DNA from 3 places in the Streptomyces sp. NPDC050485 genome. Region 1 is predicted to be linked to each of the others. Evidence: riboswitches for the same ligand, from Rfam matches in the RefSeq annotation. Region 1 holds a riboswitch; each other region holds the start of a gene.
What was found. Region 1 has a riboswitch for cobalamin ahead of ACIBK6_RS08715 (HoxN/HupN/NixA family nickel/cobalt transporter). Riboswitches for the same ligand answer to the same signal wherever they lie in the genome.
Positions count from the first base shown of each region.

Region 2: another riboswitch for cobalamin. It lies ahead of metE (5-methyltetrahydropteroyltriglutamate--homocysteine S-methyltransferase); the one in region 1 lies ahead of ACIBK6_RS08715 (HoxN/HupN/NixA family nickel/cobalt transporter).
Region 3: another riboswitch for cobalamin. It lies ahead of ACIBK6_RS06905 (cobalamin biosynthesis protein); the one in region 1 lies ahead of ACIBK6_RS08715 (HoxN/HupN/NixA family nickel/cobalt transporter).

Region 1 is NZ_JBITHR010000003.1:462,865-469,439, forward strand. It holds gene ACIBK6_RS08710 (ABC transporter ATP-binding protein) at 1-1,015, shown strand, start outside; gene ACIBK6_RS08715 (HoxN/HupN/NixA family nickel/cobalt transporter) at 1,077-2,189, opposite strand; cobalamin riboswitch at 2,217-2,420, opposite strand; gene ACIBK6_RS08720 (ArsR/SmtB family transcription factor) at 2,500-2,874, shown strand; gene ACIBK6_RS08725 (hypothetical protein) at 3,026-3,307, opposite strand; gene ACIBK6_RS08730 (arsenate reductase family protein) at 3,424-3,783, shown strand; gene ACIBK6_RS08735 (Gfo/Idh/MocA family protein) at 3,911-4,816, opposite strand; gene glnII (glutamine synthetase) at 5,039-6,070, shown strand; gene ACIBK6_RS08745 (winged helix-turn-helix domain-containing protein) at 6,445-6,575, shown strand, end outside.
Region 2 is NZ_JBITHR010000007.1:65,871-72,445, reverse strand. It holds gene ACIBK6_RS16350 (hypothetical protein) at 1-273, shown strand, start outside; gene metE (5-methyltetrahydropteroyltriglutamate--homocysteine S-methyltransferase) at 395-2,707, opposite strand; cobalamin riboswitch at 2,870-3,087, opposite strand; gene ACIBK6_RS16340 (3-hydroxybutyryl-CoA dehydrogenase) at 3,262-4,131, opposite strand; gene aceB (malate synthase A) at 4,128-5,720, opposite strand; gene aceA (isocitrate lyase) at 5,848-6,575, opposite strand, start outside.
Region 3 is NZ_JBITHR010000003.1:64,239-70,813, reverse strand. It holds gene cobO (cob(I)yrinic acid a,c-diamide adenosyltransferase) at 1-367, opposite strand, end outside; gene ACIBK6_RS06915 (putative cobaltochelatase) at 367-2,385, opposite strand; gene ACIBK6_RS06910 (cobyric acid synthase) at 2,477-3,982, opposite strand; gene ACIBK6_RS06905 (cobalamin biosynthesis protein) at 3,964-4,920, opposite strand; cobalamin riboswitch at 5,017-5,159, opposite strand; gene ACIBK6_RS06900 (hypothetical protein) at 5,259-5,480, opposite strand; gene ACIBK6_RS06895 (anion permease) at 5,504-6,575, opposite strand, start outside.

The sequences.
Region 1 (6,575 bases):
CGGTGTCGCGGCCGGGGTGGTGTGGGGCGCGCTGGCCTGGCTGCTCGCGTCGGGGCGGATGTCGGTGGCGTCGGCAGGCACCGCGGTGTTCGCGCTGCGCACGGTCGCCTCCTCGCTGCGCGGTGTGGTCGGGTACGGCACCCGGCTGTTCCGGACCGGGCTCTACCTGGACGACTGGGCGGAGTTCATCGAGGAGGCCGGCGGGCACCGGATGCGGCGCGGCCCGCTGGCACCGCCCGCGCCGGACGTCGTACGGGCCGACTCGCTGACGTTCTGCTATCCGGGCGGCGACCGGCCCGCCCTGGAGAAGGTGACCGTGGAGGTGCGCAAGGGCGAGGTGCTGGCGCTCGTCGGCGAGAACGGGTCCGGCAAGACCACCCTCAGCAAACTGCTCACCGGGCTCTATCTGCCCACGGAAGGGTCGGTGACCTGGGACGGGGTGCCGGTCGAGCGGTGCGATCCGCTCGCCCTGTGGCGGCAGACCGCCGTCGTGCCGCAGGACTTCGCGCACTGGCCGATGTCCGCGCGCGACAACATCACGCTGGGGCAGCCGCACGGGGGTGACGAGGCGGTACGCCGGGCCGCCGCCCACTCCGGCGCCGCCGAGGTGGTCGACGGGCTGCGCAGCGGGCTCGACACGCTGCTCGCGCGGGAGTGGTTCGGAGGTGTGGAGCTGTCCGGCGGGCAGTGGCAGCGGATCGCGATCGCGCGGGCCTTCCACCGGCCGGCCGGGCTGCTGGTGATGGACGAGCCGACCAGCGCGCTGGACGCCCGCGCCGAGCACCGCATCTTCACCGGGCTGCGGCGGATCGCCCGGGACCGGGCGGTGGTCCTGGTGACCCACCGCCTGGCGAACGTCGCGGTGGCCGACCGCATCGTCGTACTCGACCGGGGGCGGGTCATCCAGGAGGGCGCGTTCGCCGAACTCGTCGCGGCGGACGGGCTGTTCAGGGAGTTGTGGCGGCTCCAGAACGACCGCGGCGTGCCGGGGCCGCGCAGCGGCGGGGACGGGTGAGGGCCGGTGTCCGAACCGCGGGCCCGGGCGGGGTCCAGACACCGGCGCCGAGGGGGCGCGCTCAGGCGTCCGCCGTCCGCCCCGCCCACTTCTGCTCCACCTTCGCAAGGCGCCAGTACGCCAGTGCCGCCGCCCACACCACCACGAACAGGCCGACGATCACGAAGCCCACGTTGTCCAGGTTCAGCGCCGCGATCCAGCCGCTGACCGGGTCGTCGAGGCCGAGCTTCTCGCGCAGGACGCCGACCAGTTCGATGGTGCCGATGAAGAACGCCACGGCGATCGACAGGCCGGTGATGGTGAGGTTGTAGTAGACCTTGCGGACCGGGTTCGAGAACGCCCACTGATACGCGAAGTTCATGAACGTGCCGTCGAGCGTGTCGAACAGGCTCATCCCGGCGGCGAAGAGCAGCGGCAGGCAGACGATCGCGTACCAGGGCAGTCCGGCGGCGGCGCCCGTGCCGGCCATCACCATCAGGGTGACCTCGGTCGCGGTGTCGAAGCCGAGGCCGAAGAGGAAGCCCAGTGGGAACATCTGGCCGGGCCGGGAGATGGACTTGGTGAAGCGTCCCAGGATGCGGTTCATGAACCCCCGCGAGTCCAGGTGGGCTTCGAGCTCCTGCTCGTCGTACGCGCCCTCGCGCATCGCGCGGAACACCTTCAGGATGCCGAACAGAGCCACCAGGTTGAGCGCGGCGATCAGGTAGAGGAACGAGCCGGACACGGTGGTGCCGACGACGCCGAGTGCCTGGTGGGTGCGGGAGTTCTCGTTCATGAGGGTGCCCGCGAGCTGGGCGCCGCCGGCCACCAGGGCCGCCATGATGACGACCACGCTGGAGTGGCCGAGCGCGAACCAGAAGCCGACGGAGACCGGCCGCTTGCCGTCGGCCATCAGCTTGCGCGTGGTGTTGTCGATGGCCGCGATGTGGTCGGCGTCGAAGGCGTGCCGCATGCCGAGGGTGTACGCGGTGATGCCGAGGCCGACGCCGAAGGTCTTGGTGCCGATCTCGTAGTGCCCGGGGGCCACGAGCAGGAACAGGACGCCGAAGGCGACGACGTGGAGTGCGGCTATGACAACCAGCAGAATGGCGGTGCGGACGGTGTCCTCGCGGCGCCAGTGGAAGGACGGCGAGGCGGCGCTCGCCTCGGGGGACGTGCGGATGGGCAGGGTCATGCGGTCACGCTCCAGCACCTCGTGGATCACTTCGTGAGATGCCGCGGCCGGTCTCCTGGCTGACGGGCGGATGCGTCCGTCCCGGCCTTCCCAGCCAGGTGGATGCTGGCCAGTGGCGTTCTGGGGGACGGAAGCTCCCCTGGGGGAACCCGATCACAGTGGCGAGGGCCGCTCCGGTTTCGCACCGGTCTTCCCGAACACCACGGCCGGACCACCCTAGACGCACGAGAGTTGCCTGCACAGCTGCACAACCGTGCAGGTATCGAAGATCACACGCGGAACTCCGGCCCGCCCCTGCGAAGATGCGGGCATGCATCTCGTCCCCGCCGAGCGCGCCGGCCACCGCACCATCGACGGCCACCGCGTCTGCGACGCCATCGCGGCGATCGGCGACCCCGGTCGCGTACGGGCCTGGGCGGAGCGGTTCTCGCTGCTCGCCGACCCGAACCGGCTCGCGCTGCTGCTCGCCCTGCACCGGGCAGGGCCGCTCGCCGTCTCCGATCTGGCGGTGGCGACCGGCATGCGCGACCCGGCCGTCTCACAGGCCCTGCGGCTGCTGCGGGCCGCCGGAGCGGTCGCCGGCGAGAAGGAGGGGCGCGTGGTGCGCTACCGGGTGGTGGACGAGGCGACCGCGCGCCTCCTCGACGAGTACGCGGCCGATCCGGCGGCAGCGGCGGGAAGTTAGCGCGCGGCCCGCCAGAACGGCGCCCCGCCGAAAGGAAGCAGGACGGCCGCCCTGCCGAAGGGGACACGACAGCCGCCCTGCTGAAAGGAAGCAGGGTCGTGCCTTCGGACGCCCGAAGGCACGACCCCCTTCGTCGGGTCAGCTCGTCGGGTCAGCGGCCGTCGCGGATCAGCGCACGCACCATCCGGCAGGTCGTGTCCGACGGCGGATGCACTCCGATGAGCGCGGCGGTGGTGCGTATCTTCCGGTTGGGCGCCTGCTCCGGCCGGTACACACCCGTGTCGAGCAGGGCGATGGCAAGCCGCATGGCCTTCAGACGCCGGTTGTGGGTCTCGTACCACATCCGCGGCCGCCCGGCGGGCAGCGGCACCTTGCGAAGGGGCTGAAGGGACAGCTGTTTCGGGGCGTGCGACGCGAGTACGGCAGCGGTCATGGGCATCCTCCTGGACAGTCGGGAACCCTCACTTACTCCCTCGATTTTACTGCCAGGCACTGACAATCGGCGCTGGCCAGACGGGCTTTGGGGCCCTGCGCGGGTAGCCTGGCGGCATGGAGATCTGGATCAACCCGGCCTGTTCGAAGTGCCGTAGCGCGGTGACCCTGCTGAACGCGGAGGGCGTCGAGTACACGGTGCGCCGCTATCTCGAAGACGTGCCCTCGAAGGAGGAGATCCGGGCCGTGCTCGGCCGGCTAGGCCTCGAACCGTGGGACATCACGCGCACCCAGGAGCCCGTTGCCAAGGAGCTCGGTCTGAAGGACTGGCCGCGCGACGAGGCCGCGCGCGAGCGCTGGGTGGCGGCGCTCGCCGAGCACCCGAAGCTGATCCAGCGTCCGATCATCACGGCGGACGACGGCTCCGCGGTGGTGGCCCGCACCGACGACGCGGTACGGGAAGCCCTGAGGCGGTAGGCGCCGGACTCGCGCGTGGAATCCGGTCAACTGCCGTCACACATACGGAAGTTGGTCGCTATGCGTCGGACTCGGCGGCCTCCTCCGGTCAACTGCCCCATCCGCACGGCAGTTGACCAGTCCGGCGTCACCCTCTGCCGAGCTGCTCCTCCGCCTGGGCCAGCAGTTCGGTCACCCGGGCCCCGTACCGGGCGTCGCACGGGTGCGGCACCCCGGTGCGGGCCGCGCCGAGCAGGGCGTCGACCGCCGCGCCGAACGCGTCGAGCGCGCCGCTCCACCCGGGCATCACCGCCGCCCCCGCCGCCCCCAGCACCGCGACCTCGACGCCCGCCGCCGCCGGCGGCGCGGTGAAGCTCAGGTCCGCGGTGCTGGAGGCGCCCGAGGCGTGGCGCAGGATCAGATGGGCGGTGTCGCCCGGGCCCGCCGCCGCCGTCAGCCCGGTCACCTCGCCGAGCACCCCGGTGAGCACGGCCAGCGCGTGCGGGCCGACGTCCCACAGGGCCCCCTTCTCGCCGCGCCAGGGCGAGGCGGCGTACGGGCCGCGGTCGGCGCCCGGTATGAACAGCGAGCCGTACCACTGGGCGCGGCCGGTGAACCAGCCGTCCACGGCGGCCTGTCGGGCCACCCAGGCGGCGGTCTCCCGTGCGAACCGCAGGGTGAAGAAGACGACCGAGGCGACCTGGGCGCGCTCGGCCGCGGCGGCCACCGCGCGGGCACCCTCGACGCTCGTGGCGACCGGTTTGTCGAGCAGCAGATGGCAGCCGGCCGCGGCGGCCCGCACCGCGAGCGGGGCCTGCACGTCCGGGGGCAGCGCGAAGGCGACCGCGTCGCAGTCGGCGAACAGCGCGTCCGCGTTCTCGTACACCGTCACCCCGTGCTCCGCCGCGAGCGCGGCCGCGGCTTCGGGCCGCCGGCCCCACACGCCCGCGAAGTCGACGCCGGGGTGCGCGGCGAGCGCCGGGGCGTGGGTGGCGACGGCCCAGGGGCCGGTGCCGAGAAGGCCGATGCGGGTCCTGCCGCCGGTCTGGTTCATGGTCACCAGTCTGCCCGGTGACCCGCACGGGCAGGCGGGCGCGGGGCGGCATGCGACGGTCGCGGGGGCGGGGGCGGGCCTCTACACGGGGCGCTTCGGTAACACCGGGTTCACAAACGGGCAACGGACGGGAAATCCCGGGATGTGAGGCTGCGGCCATAGAACAGCGCCGCAGCGTGGCAGCGCGCAGGCACCCGCAGCTCCCCGCAAAGGATGGCTTCCGTGACGTTCAAGGCCGAGTACATCTGGATCGACGGCACCGAGCCGACCGCCAAGCTCCGCTCCAAGACGAAGATCATGGCCGGTTCGCCCGCCGCCGTCGCCGAGCTGCCCATCTGGGGCTTCGACGGGTCCAGCACCAACCAGGCCGAGGGCCACGCCTCGGACCGCGTCCTGAAGCCGGTGTTCTCCTGCCCGGACCCGATCCGCGGCGGCGAGAACATCCTCGTCCTGTGCGAGGTCCTGAACATCGACGGCACCCCGCACGAGTCCAACACGCGTGCGCTGCTGCGCCCGGTGGCCGAGCAGTTCGCGGCGCAGGAGCCGATCTTCGGCATCGAGCAGGAGTACACCTTCTTCGACGGCGCCCGCCCGCTCGGCTTCCCGGTCAACGGCTTCCCGGCCGCGCAGGGCGGCTACTACTGCGGTGTCGGCGCGGACGAGATCTTCGGCCGCGAGATCGTCGAGAAGCACCTCGACCACTGCCTCGCCGCGGGGCTGAGCATCTCCGGCATCAACGCCGAAGTGATGCCCGGCCAGTGGGAGTTCCAGGTCGGCCCGGTCGGGCCCCTGGAGGTCTCCGACCAGCTGTGGATCGCGCGCTGGCTGCTGTACCGCACCGCCGAGGACTTCAACGTCTCGGCGACCCTGGACCCCAAGCCGGTCAAGGGCGACTGGAACGGCGCGGGCGCGCACACCAACTTCTCCACCAAGGCGATGCGCGAGGGTTACGACGCGATCATCACCGCGTGCGAGGCGCTCGGCGAGGGCTCCAAGCCGTTGGACCACGTCAAGAACTACGGCGCCGGCATCGACGACCGCCTGACCGGTCTGCACGAGACGGCCCCGTGGGACCAGTACAAGTACGGCGTCTCGGACCGCGGCGCCTCGGTCCGCATCCCCTGGCAGGTCGAGGTGGACCAGAAGGGCTACATCGAGGACCGCCGCCCGAACGCGAACGTCGACCCGTATGTGGTGACCCGGCTGATCGTCGACACCTGCTGCACCGGCCTGGAGAAGGCCGGTCAGGTCTGAGCCGTCCGCTCGCCGTGAAGGGCGCCCACCGCTGCTGCGGTGGGCGCCCTTCGGCGTGCGAGGGCGCAGATTTGGAGGGATGGATTCCGGTCACGCTGCGCCAAGGACGCGTATCAGTCCGTGGGAGGGGGCTGCTGTAGCGGGTAGATCGTCTGGTTGAATGGGGGCATGTCCAGCATCCAGAACCCCGTGACAGGTCGCAGCGACCTGGAGCCGTTCTGGCCGTCCCGTCAGGACCACGACTTCGACCGGGTGTGTTGCCGCGCGATGAACGCGCCGGCCCTCTAACGCCTCGATCCACTCCAGGCCTTCGGCCAGCGCGCACGACGTACGTCTCCTGCCGACGACTCTCCGCGCGAAAGAGCTGACCCCTCATGGCGAACACCCGTACCTTCCCGACCTCCGCCGCGACCGCCGACGCCCACACTCCGCCGCCTCCGGGCCGGCACCGGCTGCGGGCCGTGGACCGCGACGAGGTGGCCCGGCCGGACACCCCTCAGGTCAT
Region 2 (6,575 bases), on a different contig from region 1:
TATAAGACCTATACCTTTCTGATCCAGTTCCGGAACGCGAGTGGTGAGTGGAGCAACCTCGTTGACCCCCACTCGGGAGACCTGATGCAGGGCACCATCGGCACGGTCGCCACGACGGAGGAGGGGTTCGCCGACGCGGCCAAGCGCATCCTGGGACGGTTCAACGGCATCAGCCTCAAGCGGCGCGTGGCATTCTTCGAGGGAAATCGCCTCGACGAAAAACTGTTGGCCGAGGGCGTGTTCAGGATCGTCACCGACGACGAAACCACCTGAGAGGGCAGGTGACTCAGCAGGTACTGCGCCCGCTCGGGGCCGGACAAGCGGTGACCTCACGGGTAGGAGGGTCGAGAGGGGGTGCGAGCGCCCACCCCTCGGCCCTTGACTCAGCTCAAAATCAAGCAAGTTCCGCCCGTACGGTACGGGCCGCCGTCGCCAGGTTCTCCAGGGAGGCGCGGGTCTCGGGCCAGCCGCGGGTCTTGAGGCCGCAGTCGGGGTTGACCCAGAGGCGGTCCGCCGGGATGGCCTGAAGTCCCTTGCGCAGCAAGGCGGATGCCTCCTCCGGGGAGGGGACGCGCGGGGAGTGGATGTCGTAGACCCCGGGGCCGGCTTCGCGGGGGTAGCCGTGTGCGGCCAGTTCGCGGGCCACCTGCATGTGCGAGCGGGCGGCCTCCAGGCTGATGACGTCGGCGTCGAGTTCGTCGATGGCCTGGACGATGTCGCCGAACTCGGCGTAGCACATGTGGGTGTGGATCTGCGTGTCCGGCCGTACGCCGCTGGTGGTGAGGCGGAAGGACTCGGTGGCCCAGTCCAGGTAGGCGGGGTGGTCGGCGGCGCGCAGCGGGAGGGTTTCGCGCAGGGCCGGTTCGTCGACCTGGATGACCGAAGTGCCTGATGCCTCCAGGTCGTTGACCTCGTCGCGCAGGGCGAGGGCGACCTGGCGGGCGGTGTCGCCGAGCGGTTGGTCGTCGCGGACGAAGGACCAGGCGAGCATGGTGACCGGGCCGGTGAGCATGCCCTTGACCGGGCGGTCGGTGAGCGAGTTCGCGTAACTGGTCCAGCGCACCGTCATCGGCTCGGGCCGCGAGATGTCGCCGGCCAGGACCGGCGGGCGGACGTAGCGGGTGCCGTAGGACTGGACCCAGCCGTGCTGGGTGGCGAGGTAGCCGGTGAGCTGTTCGGCGAAGTACTGCACCATGTCGTTGCGTTCGGGCTCGCCGTGCACGAGGACGTCGATGCCGGTCTTCTCCTGGAAGGCGATGACCTCGCGGATCTCGTTCTCGATGCGCTGTTCGTACGCGGCGGTGTCGATGCGCCCCGCGCGCAAGTCAGCGCGGGCCGTGCGCAGTTCGGTGGTCTGCGGGAACGAGCCGATGGTGGTCGTGGGCAGCAGCGGCAGCTTGAGGTGGGCGCGCTGGGCCGCGGCCCGCTCCTCGTACGGAGCGGAGCGGCGGCCGTCCGTGTCGGTGACGGCGGCCACGCGGGCCCGGACGGCCGGGTCGCGGGTGATGGGGGAGTGTGCCCGGGATGCCAAGCGGGCCTGGTTGGCGGCGAGTTCGGCGGTGATCGCCGAGGCTCCCTCGGTGAGGCCGCGCGCGAGCGTGACGACCTCCGCCGTCTTCTGGCGGGCGAAGGCCAGCCAGCGCAGGATCTGCGGCTCGATGTCCCGCTCGGCCGCCGCGTCGATCGGCACGTGCAGGAGCGAGCAGGAGGCCGCCACGTCGACCCGGTCGGCCAGACCGAGCAGCGTCCCGAGGGTGGACAGGGACTTCTCGAAGTCGTTGATCCAGATGTTGCGGCCGTTGACGACGCCGGCGACCAGACGCTTGCCGGGCAGTCCTCCGACGGCGGCGAGCGCGTCCGGATTGGCGCCGGCCGCCTCGGTGAAGTCGAGGGCCATGCCGTCGATCGGGGCCTTCGCCAGGACGGGAAGCGCGTCCCCGAGCCGGTCGAAGTACGAGGCGACCAGGAGCTTGGGCCGGTCGGTGAGGGTGCCCAGGTCGCGGTAGGCGCGGGCGGCCGCGTTGAGCTCGGCCGGGGTGCGGTCCTGGACGAGGGCGGGCTCGTCCAACTGCGCCCACTCGGCACCGGCCGCGCGCAGGTCGGCGAGGACCTCGGCGTACACGGGGAGCAGCCGGTCCAGGAGGGTCAGCGGGTCGAAGTCGGTGGCGATGCCGGGGGTGGGCTTGGCGAGCAGCAGGTAGGTGACGGGGCCGACGAGGACGGGGCGTGCGCTGTGGCCGAGCGCGAGGGCTTCCGTCAGTTCGGCGACCTGCTTGGTGGAGTCGGCGGTGAAGAGGGTGTCCGGCCCCAACTCGGGCACCAGGTAGTGGTAGTTGGTGTCGAACCACTTGGTCATCTCCAGGGGTGCGACGTCCTGGGTGCCGCGGGCCATCGCGAAGTAGCCGTCGAGCGCGTCGGATTCGACGGCGTCGCGGTGTCGCTGGGGGACAGCGCCGACCATGACACTGGTGTCCAGGACGTGGTCGTAGTACGAGAAGTCACCGGTCGGCACCTCGTGGATACCGGCGTCGGCCAACTGCTGCCAGTTCGAACGGCGCAGGCCCTCGGCGGTCTCCTTCAGGGCGGCGGCGGTGACGCGGCCCTTCCAGTAGCCCTCGATCGCCTTTTTCAGTTCGCGGTTCGCGCCCTGGCGGGGGTAGCCGTACACGGTGGCCCGTGCTGCCGCGGCTGCGGACTTCGCTGTCACGGAAATCTCCTTCGCGAGATGACTCCTGAGAATCCCGGAGACGGGACACGGACGCGAAGGGATGACGAACCGGACGGAGCCCACACGCGCCACTGGCACGGTGCTCCGTCTGATATGTACGCCGACCCGCCCACGAGGTCACCGGGATGTCCGCACGCGATCGGTCACGTGCGGGCAACGGGCAGGTCTTCGGACTCGTGGGCACTCTGCCGAGGCAGGTTCCTACTGGCCGTCGCTTCCCAGGTCCGCGGAGGGATCCAGTGCGTATGACGGCGGTCGTTCCCACTCACCGCTGCGGGGCAGTCCCGGATTCCCACCGGGTTCCCTCTTACGACGCGTCTGTCTGGTGGACAGGGCGAACCAGCTGCACTGGTCACAGTAGAGGGCAGATGGCATCCAGGACAGCATTGTTCATATTCCGGAATGCGAAATGAGACGCGGGCGAGGCCCCGGCGCATGGGTGAAGGGGCGCGGAGCAGTCTCAGCTATCTGCTCCGCGCCCCACTCCACAGCAGCCGCGGGCCCCTCAGCCCCCGGCGGCAGACCCGGGCCCCTCAGCCCCGGTCGTAGATGTGGAACCCGCGGCCGCTCTTGCGGCCGAGCAGCCCGGCTTCCACCATGCGCAGGAGCAGCGGCGGCGGGGCGTACAGGGGTTCCTTGAATTCCGCGTAGAGGGATTCGGCGATGGAGGCGACCGTGTCCAGGCCGATCAGGTCCGCCAGCTTCAGCGGCCCCATGGGGTGCGCGCAGCCCAGCTCCATGCCCGCGTCCACGTCGGCGGCGGTGGCGAAGCCTGACTCGGCCATGCGGATCGCCGAGAGGAGGTAGGGAATCAGCAGTGCGTTGACGACGAATCCGGCCCGGTCCTGGGAGCGGACGACCGTCTTGCCCAAGGTGTGCGTGACGAAGTCCTGTACGGCGGTGACGGTCTCCGGGGCGGTGTGCAGCGAGGAGACGACCTCGACCAGGGGCAGGACGGGGGCGGGGTTGAAGAAGTGCAGTCCGAGAACGCGGTCGGCGCGCCGGGTGGCCATGCCCAGGCGCATGACCGGGATGGCGGAGGTGTTGGTGGCGAGGATCGCCCCGGGATCCTCGACGATCTTGTCCAGGGCTGCGAACACCTCGGTCTTCACCGCCGCGCTCTCCACCACCGCCTCGATGACGAGATGGCGGTCGGCCAGGTCGTCAAGACTGCCGGTGAAGACCGTGCGGGCCAGCGCGTCCTCGGCGGTGACGCGGTCCAGCTTGCCGCGCTGGACGGCGCGTTCGAGCGAGATGGCGATCCGCTCCCGTGCGCCGCGGGCGGCGATGGCGTCTGCCTCGCAGACGACGGTGTCGAGTCCGGCGCGGGCGCAGACCTCGGCTATCCCGGCGCCCATCTGGCCGCCGCCCACCACGCCGATCCGGCTGATGACTCTGGTCATGACTGTCCCTCCAGACGGTGCACCAAGTGGCGGCTGTACGCATCGGTGGTGAAGAAGGCGGGCAACGGACCGGCCAGGGCGGTCCGTTCGAAGAGCGCGCGGACCTCGTCCACGGCGGCCCAGGGGTACTCCGCGCCGAGGGCTGCGAGTTCGTCCTCCAGGAGTTCCACTACCGTGGTGCGCTCGACGACGCGGTGTCGCAGCCACTGCCAGATCTGCACGCGGGCGATCTCGGCGGTGGCGGCGTCCTCCATCAGCCCCTGCAGGGCGACGGCTCCGCGGCCGCGCAGCCATTCGGCGAAGTAGCGCACGGCGACCGCGATGTTGGTGCGCAGCCCCTCGGATGTGGGCGGCGTACTGATACGGCGCACGGACAGGAGCTGTGTCGCCGTCACCTCGACGTCGTTGCGGGTGCGGTCGATCTGGTGCGGGCGGGTGCCGAGCACCCCGTCGAAGACCTCGCGGCAGAGCGGGACGAGCGCGGGGTGAGCGACCCAGGAGCCGTCGAAGCCGTCTTCGGCCTCGCGTTCCTTGTCGAGCCGCACCGTGGCGAAGACCGCCTCGTTGGCCTGCGCGTCGCGGCTGGGGACGTGTGCGGCCATGCCCCCGATGGCGTGCGCACCGCGTCTGTGGCACGTGCGCACCAGCAGTTCGGTGTAGGCACGCATGAACGGGGCGGTCATGGTGACCTTCGCCCGGTCGGGCAGCAGGAAGTCGGTGCGGTGCCCGAAGGTCTTGATGAGGCTGAACAGGTAGTCCCAGCGCCCGGCATTGAGGCCGGAACTGTGCTCGCGCAGCTCGTAGAGCATCTCCTCCATGGCGAAGGCCGCGGTGACGGTTTCGATCAGGACGGTGGCCCGGATCGTGCCGCGGGGGATGCCGAGGAGGTCCTGGGCGAGGACGAACACGTCGTTCCACAGCCGTGCCTCGTCGCGGCTCTCCAGTTTCGGCAGATAGAAGTACGGGCCGTACCCGGCGCGGATCTGCCGCTGGGCGCAGTGGAAGAAGTAGAGCCCGAAGTCCACCAGGGAGGCGGGCGCGGGACGGCCGTCGACCTCCAGGTGTTCCTCGGTCAAGTGCCAGCCGCGCGGGCGGACGACGATGGTCGCCAGGTCGTCGCCGAGCCGGTACTCCTTGCCATCCGGCGTGGTGAAGTCGATGCGGCGTTCCATGGCGTCGACCAGGTTGAGCTGGCCGCCGACGATGTTGTCCCAGATGGGCGAGGTGGCGTCCTCGAAGTCCGCCATCCATACCTGCGCACCCGAGTTGAGGGCGTTGACGGTCATCCGGCGGTCCGGCGGCCCGGTGATCTCCACGCGGCGGTCGGTCAGGCCGGGTGCCGGGGGTGCCACCCGCCAGGAGTCGTCGGCACGGATGCGTGCGGTGGTGAGGGAGAAGTCGAGCGGGGACCCGGAAGCCAGCCGGTCCCTCACCCGCACGCGCTCCGTGAGGATTTCCAGGCGCCGGTCCGCGAAGGCGTCGACGAGCCGGCCGATGAACTCCAGGGCCTCGGGCGTGAGGATCTCGCCATGACGGTCGCCCGGGGCGCCGAGGACCTGGACTGTACGGGGCGGAGCGGTAGTTGGCATGCAGGTCTCCTCAGCGGAAGCGGTGCGGACCGAACGGAGGCCATCGTGGTCCGCACCGGGACACGGGCCGACTGGACGGGGAGGGGCGAGCCAACAGGCCAAGGCCCTGCTCGCCCCTCCGTGCCGCCTAGTGGAACTGCTCTTCCTCGGTGGAGCCGCTGAGTGCGGTGGTGGAGGAGGCGGGGTTGATGGCGGTCGAGACGAGGTCGAAGTAGCCGGTGCCGACCTCGCGCTGGTGCTTGACGGCGGTGAAGCCGTGCTCCTGGGCGGCGAACTCCCGCTCCTGGAGGTCGACATAGGCGGTCATGCCGTGCTCGGCGTAGCCGCGTGCGAGGTCGAACATGCCGTGGTTGAGGGAGTGGAATCCGGCAAGGGTGATGAACTGGAAGCGGTAGCCCATCGAGGCCAACTCGCGCTGGAACTTGGCGATTTGATCATCGTCCAGCGCTGCCTTCCAGTTGAAGGACGGCGAGCAGTTGTAGGCGAGCATCTGATCCGGGTGCTCGGCGTGGATCGCCTCGGCGAACTCGCGGGCCTGGGCCAGGTCGGGGGTGCCGGTCTCCACCCAGATCAGGTCGGCGTACGGGGCGTAGGCGAGGCCGCGGGCGATGACCGGGGCCATGCCGTTCTGCACCCGGTAGAAGCCCTCGGCGGTGCGCTCGCCGGTCACGAACTGCGCGTCGCGCTCGTCGACGTCGCTGGTCAGCAGGTTCGCGGCGAGTGCGTCGGTGCGGGCCACGATGAGGGTGGGAACGTCGGCGATGTCGGCGGCGAGCCGGGCCGCGTTCAGCGTGCGGATGTGCTGCGCGGTGGGCACCAGCACCTTGCCGCCGAGGTGGCCGCACTTCTTCTCGG
Region 3 (6,575 bases), 400 kb from region 1:
CCAGGTCGCGCTTGACCTGCTCCCAGCCCTCGCGGGCCTTGTCCTCGTGGCTGGGCTCGCCCTCGGCGGGCTCCCGTTGGATCCAGGACCAGCCCTCGCCCATCTTGTGCCAGTCCACCCGGCCGCCCTCGCCGGACGCCCCGAGCACCTTCAGCGCGTTCTCCTCGCCGACCTTCCACTTCGCCGACTTCACGAACTGGAACACCCCGACCGGCCAGCCCTGGTTCCAGGCGCGCAGCGCCATCCCGAACGCGGCCGTCGACTTCCCCTTGCCGACGCCCGTGTGCACCATGACCAGCGGCCGGTTGCGGCGCTGACGAGTCGTCAGACCGTCCTCGGGTACGACACTGACCTGTCCCTGCGGCATTAAGCGGCCCTCCTCGATGTTCCCTGTACGTCCTTGACGAGACCGGCGATGGAATCCGCGCGCAGCTCATCCAGCGTGACCGCGCTCCCGCCGAGCTCGCGCGCCAGCTCCCCGGCGAGCCCGAGCCGGACCATCCCCGACTCGCAGTCCACGACCACGGACGCGGTGCCCTCGGCGGCGTGCAGCCGGGCGGCCCGCGCGCCGAGCGCCACCGGCTCGGGGCCGCCGGTCGCCCGGCCGTCGGTGACGACCACGAGCAGCGGCCGCCGCGACGGGTCGCGCAGCCGCTCCACGCGCAGCACGTCATGGGCCTTCAGGAGCCCGGCCGCCAGCGGGGTGCGGCCGCCGGTGGGCAGCGATTCGAGCCGGGCCGCCGCCGCGTCCACCGACGAGGTGGGCGGCAGCGCCACCTCGGCGTCCTTGCCGCGGAAGGTGATCAGACCGACCTTGTCGCGCCGCTGGTAGGCGTCGAGCAGTAGCGAGAGCACCGCGCCCTTGACCGCGCTCATCCGCTGCCGGGCCGCCATCGACCCGGACGCGTCCACCACGAACAGCACCAGGTTGCCCTCGCGGCCCTCGCGGGTGGCCTGGCGCAGATCGTCCCGCCGCACCACGAGACCGCGGCCCGAACGGCCGCGCGCCCGCTGGTGGGGGGCCGCGGCCTGCACGGTCGCCGCCAAGTGCAGCTTGGTGAGGGCCCCTTGGGGCCGCCGCGAACCGGTCGTCCTGCCGTGGTCGGTACGGGCCCGCGAGCGGCGGCCCGCCGCGCCCTCGCCGAGACCGGGCACACTCAGCATCTTCGTACGGAACGGCTCGGCGGCCTTGACCGCGGCCCGCTCGCCGGGGCCGCCGGGGGCGGGGGAGCCGGCCGCCTCCGGAGCCTCGGCGGCCTCCGGGGCCTCGGCCGGGTTCTCGGGGGAGTCGCCCTGCGGCGGGATGCCACCGCCCCCGCCGGGACCGCCCGGTCCTTCGGGGCCCGGATCCGGATCGTCGTCACCCTCGGTCTCGTCCTTGAACTGCTCCAGGGTCTCGTCGAGCTTGTCCTGGTCAAGTCCCGGCGCGTCGAAGGGGTTTCGCCTGCGCCGGTGCGGCAGCGCGAGCAGCGCGGCCTGCCGCACGTCCTCGGACGTCACGTCCGTACGCCCGTCCCAGGCGGCCAGCGCGGTCGCGGTCCGCGCCATGACGATGTCGGCGCGCATCCCGTCCACCTCGAACGCCGCGCAGGTGGCGGCGATCTGCAGCAGCACCGCGTCCCCGAGCACGACGGAGGGCAGGAGTTCGCGCGCGGTCACGATCCGGGCCCGCAGCTCGCCCTCCTCGCCGGCCCAGCGCGCGGCGAACGCGGCCGGGTCGTCGTCGTACGCCAGCCGGCGCCGCACCACCTCCACCCGCTGCCCGGGCTCGCGGGAGGCGGCGACCTCGACGGTCAGGCCGAACCGGTCGAGCAACTGCGGCCGCAGCTCGCCCTCTTCGGGGTTCATCGTCCCCACGAGCAGGAACCGCGCGGCGTGCCGTACGGAGACGCCTTCGCGCTCGACGTACGAGGACCCCATGGCGGCGGCGTCGAGCAGCAGGTCGATGAGGTGGTCGTGCAGGAGGTTGACCTCGTCCACGTACAGGATGCCGCGGTGGGCGTCCGCGAGCAGGCCCGGCTCGAAGGCCTTCACGCCCTCGCCGAGGGCGCGCTCGATGTCGAGGGCGCCCACCAGGCGGTCCTCGGAGGCGCCCACCGGGAGCTCGACCATGCGCGCGGCGCGGGCGGCGCCCGGTCCGGCCTCGTGCGGCCCGTCCGGGCACTGCGCGTCGGGTGCGTCGGGGTCGCAGCTGAAGCGGCAGCCCGCCACCACCGCCACCTCGGGCAGCAGATCCGCGAGGGCCCGGACGGCCGTGCTCTTCGCGGTGCCCTTCTCGCCCCGGACGAGGACACCGCCCACGGCCGGGCTGACGGCGTTCAGGAGCAGCGCAAGGCGCAGGTCGTCCATGCCGACGACGGCGGTGAACGGATACCGGGTGCTCATGTGCTGATCACTCCTTCGAGGGGCGGTCGATCGTTGCCGGCGGGGCCGGGCAGGGGGTGCGGCAGGCTCTCGCCGGCTCTGCGGGGCGCGCTCACGGCGCCCCCGGCGGGATGAACGGCAGCCCGGCGGGCGGGCCCTGCTCGATCAGCCTCAACAGGGCGTCGGTGTCCGCGTGTTCTTCGATCAGGTCGCCGAGCCGGTCCAGCTGTTCCTCGCGCAGCGCGCCGAACGACGTGTCGGGGGCGGGCACGAACCGGCGGCCCGCGGCCTGGGCGACCTGCTCAAGGAACCGGCGCCGGAACCCGTCGCTCTCCAGCGAGCCGTGCCAGTGCGTGCCCCAGACCGCGCCCACCCGGCAACCGTCCAAGAAGGCTTCCCCGCCCAGGACTTGGGCGACGCCGTGGTGGATCTCGTACCCCTCCACCTGCTCGCCGAAGGCCTCGCCGACGGGCCTCGCGAGCGTCTTCTCGGCGGCGAACCGCACCCGTACGGGCAGCAGGCCGAGGCCCGCCACCGAGCCCGCCTTCGACTCGACCTCGTCCTCGATGTGTTCGCCGAGCAGCTGGAAACCGCCGCAGATTCCGAGCACCGGGCGCCCCTCGGCCGCCCTGCGCACCAGCTCTGCCGCCAGCCCCCGCTCCCTCAGCCACTCCAACGCGCGGACCGTGCCGCGCGTTCCCGGCACCACCACCAGGTCCGCGTCGGCGAGTTCCTCGGGCCGGTCCACGAAGCGGACGACCACGCCGGGTTCGGCGGCGAGCGCGTCGACGTCCGTGAAGTTGGACATCAGCGGCACCGCGCACACCGCGATGCGCAGCACGTCCTCGCCGACCGGCGGCGCCACGACCGATTCGCGCACCGCCCCGCGCATCGACACCCTGAGGCCGTCCTCCTCGTCGATGCCGAGGCCGTGGGCGTACGGCAGGATCCCGTAGGTGGGCCGGCCGGTGAGGCCGCGCAGCATCTCGATGCCGGGCTCAAGCAGGGACACATCGCCCCGGAACTTGTTGACGACGTACCCGGCGATCAGCGCCTGGTCCTCGGGGCTCAGTAGCGCCGTCGTCCCGAAGAACGAGGCGAACACCCCGCCCCGGTCGATGTCGCCGACCACGACCACGGGCAGCCGCGCGGCCCGCGCGATACCCATGTTGACGATGTCGGTCCGCCGCAGATTGATCTCGGCCGGGCTGCCCGCCCCCTCGCAGATCACGGCGTCATACGTGCCCCGAAGCTCCTCCAGGCACTCCAGGACGGTGCCGAGCAGTGCCTGTTGCCTGCCTCCGTGGTAGCCGCGGGCGCTCAACTCGCCCACGGGCCTGCCCATCAGCACTACCTGGCTCGAACGGTCGCTCCCCGGCTTGAGCAGCACCGGGTTCATGACCGCGCTCGGCTCCACGCGCGCCGCCTGCGCCTGCATCGCCTGCGCCCGCCCGATCTCCGCGCCCCCGCGTGTGACGAACGAGTTCAGCGACATGTTCTGCCCCTTGAAGGGCGCGACCTTGACGCCCTGGCGCACCAGCCAGCGGCAGATCCCGGCCGTGACGACGCTTTTGCCCGCGTCGGAGGTCGTGCCCGCGATCAGCAGCCCGCCACCCATGTACGTCCCTTCCTCACAGCGGCCCTCGTGGCGACGGCGGCGGCCAGCGTCAGCCAGCCCACCCGGCGCGAGAGCCGTACCGCCCGCTCGATGTCCGCGACTTCGACGGCCCGCCCGGATGCGTTCAGGACCGGCCGGTGCTCGACGCGCCCTCCGTAGGAGAGCGTGCCGCCCAGGCGTACGCCGAGGGCCCCCGCGAACGAGGCCTCGACCGGGCCCGCGTTGGGGCTCGGGTGCCGGGCGGCATCGGCGCGCCAGGCCCGTATGGCGCCCCTCGTGTCCGGCCCGGCGAGCACAGCGAGGACGGCGGTGAGCCGGGCGCCCGGCCAGCCCGCGACATCGTCCAGGCGCGCCGAAGCCCAGCCGTACCTGCGGTACTTGGCCGATTTGTGCCCGACCATCGCGTCCAGGGTGTTGACCGCCCGGAACCCCACGAGCCCGGGCACTCCGGCCAGCGCGCCCCACACCAGGGCGCCGACCACCGCGTCCGAGGTGTTCTCGGCGACCGACTCCACGACGGCCCTGGCCATCCCGTCCGCGTCCAGGGACTGCGGGTCGCGCCCGCACAGGTGCGGCAGCCGCTCCCGGGCCACCTCCACATCGCCCGCGGCCAGCGCGCCGCCGATGGCCCGCGCCTCGCGGCCCAGCGAAGTGCCGCCCAGCACCATCCAGGTGGCGGCGGCGGTCAGCGCGGCGGCCGCGGCGGGACGGTCTCGTACGGCGCGGGAAAGGAGGGCAGCGGCGCCCGCGGCGCCGCCCGCGCACACGACGGTGTGCAGCGCGCCCCACCCGCGGTGGTCGCGCCACAGCACGCGCTCGACGGCGCCGGCCGCCCGCCCGAACGCGGCGACCGGATGCCCACGGCGCGGATCGCCGAGCAGGAGGTCGCCGAGGAGTCCGGCCGTGGCGCCGTACGCGAAGCTGCGATCGGCCCGCACGGGCTCAGCCCGCCAGGCCGTCGCGTGGAACTGCGGTGATTCTCAACAGGCAGGCGCGCATGGCGGTATGTCCTCACTCAGGGTGTCCGCGCCCTGGTACGACGTGACCGGCGGTGAGAGTTCCTGGCTCGCGGGGATTGGCTCCCCGGTGACAGTGGCGGGACCGCGCCGGATTCGCACCTGCTTCCTCTTCTGCCGCCGTAGCTGGCCGGTGCAGTCCACCACGCACCGAGAACACCCGTCAACTTGCCGTTGACCTGCGGCGCGAGAGTGTGCCGAGACACACAGCGAACCGCCCCCCGACGGAGCCGGAGGGCGGTTCGCGAGTGCGGTGCGGGTCAGCCGACGATCAAGTAGATCCCGTACCCGACGGCCGCCGCGCAGAGCGCGAAGCAGGCGTACGCACTCGTGCGCGCCAGGGCCACGTTGCCGGAGCCGGCGGCCGCGGCCTCCTGCTTGGCGAGGCCGACGATGCCGAGGGTGAACAGGCCCACCAGGCCGACGGTCACCACGAGGCTGACGCCGAAGACGGAGCCGAGAGCCGCCCAGTCGATGTGCATGAGGATTCCTTACCTGTACCTGGTCAGACCGTCGCCGGGCGGGGCGGGTCGGCGGGGGTCACCGGGGCCGGGGCCTGGATCGTGGCCTTGAGGTCGGTGGCCGCGGCGGCGGCGCCGGTCGGCGGCGGGGTGACCGCGGCGATCGCGGTGGTGATGACACCGGCGGGCTCGGCCGCTTCGGCGGGCGCGTCGGCGGTGACGTTGGTGTGGTCGACGGGCTGGCGGCGCGAGAGCGACCAGATGATGCCCGCACCGGCGACCAGGAGCACCGCGACGGCGGCGATGCCCCACGTGCCCTGCCGGGTGAGGAACTCCGCGCCCGCGCCGACCAGTCCGGCCGCCGGCAGCGTCAGACACCAGGCGACGACCATGCGGGTGGCGGTGGACCAGCGGACCACACCGCCCTTGCGGCCGAGGCCCGCGCCCATGACCGAGCCGGTGCAGACCTGGGTGGTGGAGAGCGAGAAGCCGAGGTGCGAGGAGGTCAGGATGACCGCGGCGGCGCCGGTCTGGGCGGCGAAGCCCTGCGGCGGCCTGAGCTCGGTGAGGCCCTTGCCCATGGTGCGGATGATGCGCCAGCCGCCGAGGTAGGTGCCCAGCGCGATGGCGAGGCCGGCCGAGACGATGACCCACAGCGGGGGGTTCGCACCCGGGTGCAGCACACCGCTCGCGACCAGGGCGAGGGTGATGATGCCCATCGTCTTCTGGGCGTCGTTGGTGCCGTGGGCGAGCGAGACGAGGCCGGCGGAGGCGATCTGGCCCGCGCGGTAGCCCTTGGCGGTGGCCTTCTCGCCGGTGCGGCGGTTGATCCGGTACGTCAGCTTGGTGGCGAGCAGTGCGGCGACGCCCGCGACGAGCGGGGCGGCGGCCGCGGGGAGCAGCACCTTGGTGACGACGGTCGAGCCGTGCACCGAGGACCAGCCCGCCGACATGACCGCGGCGCCGATGAGTCCGCCGAACAGGGCGTGCGAGGAACTGGACGGCAGGCCGAGCAGCCAGGTCAGCAGGTTCCACAGGATGGCGCCGACCAGCGCCGCGAAGATCACCTCGGTTCTGATGCCTTTTTCGTCGATGATCCCGCCGGAGATCGTCTTG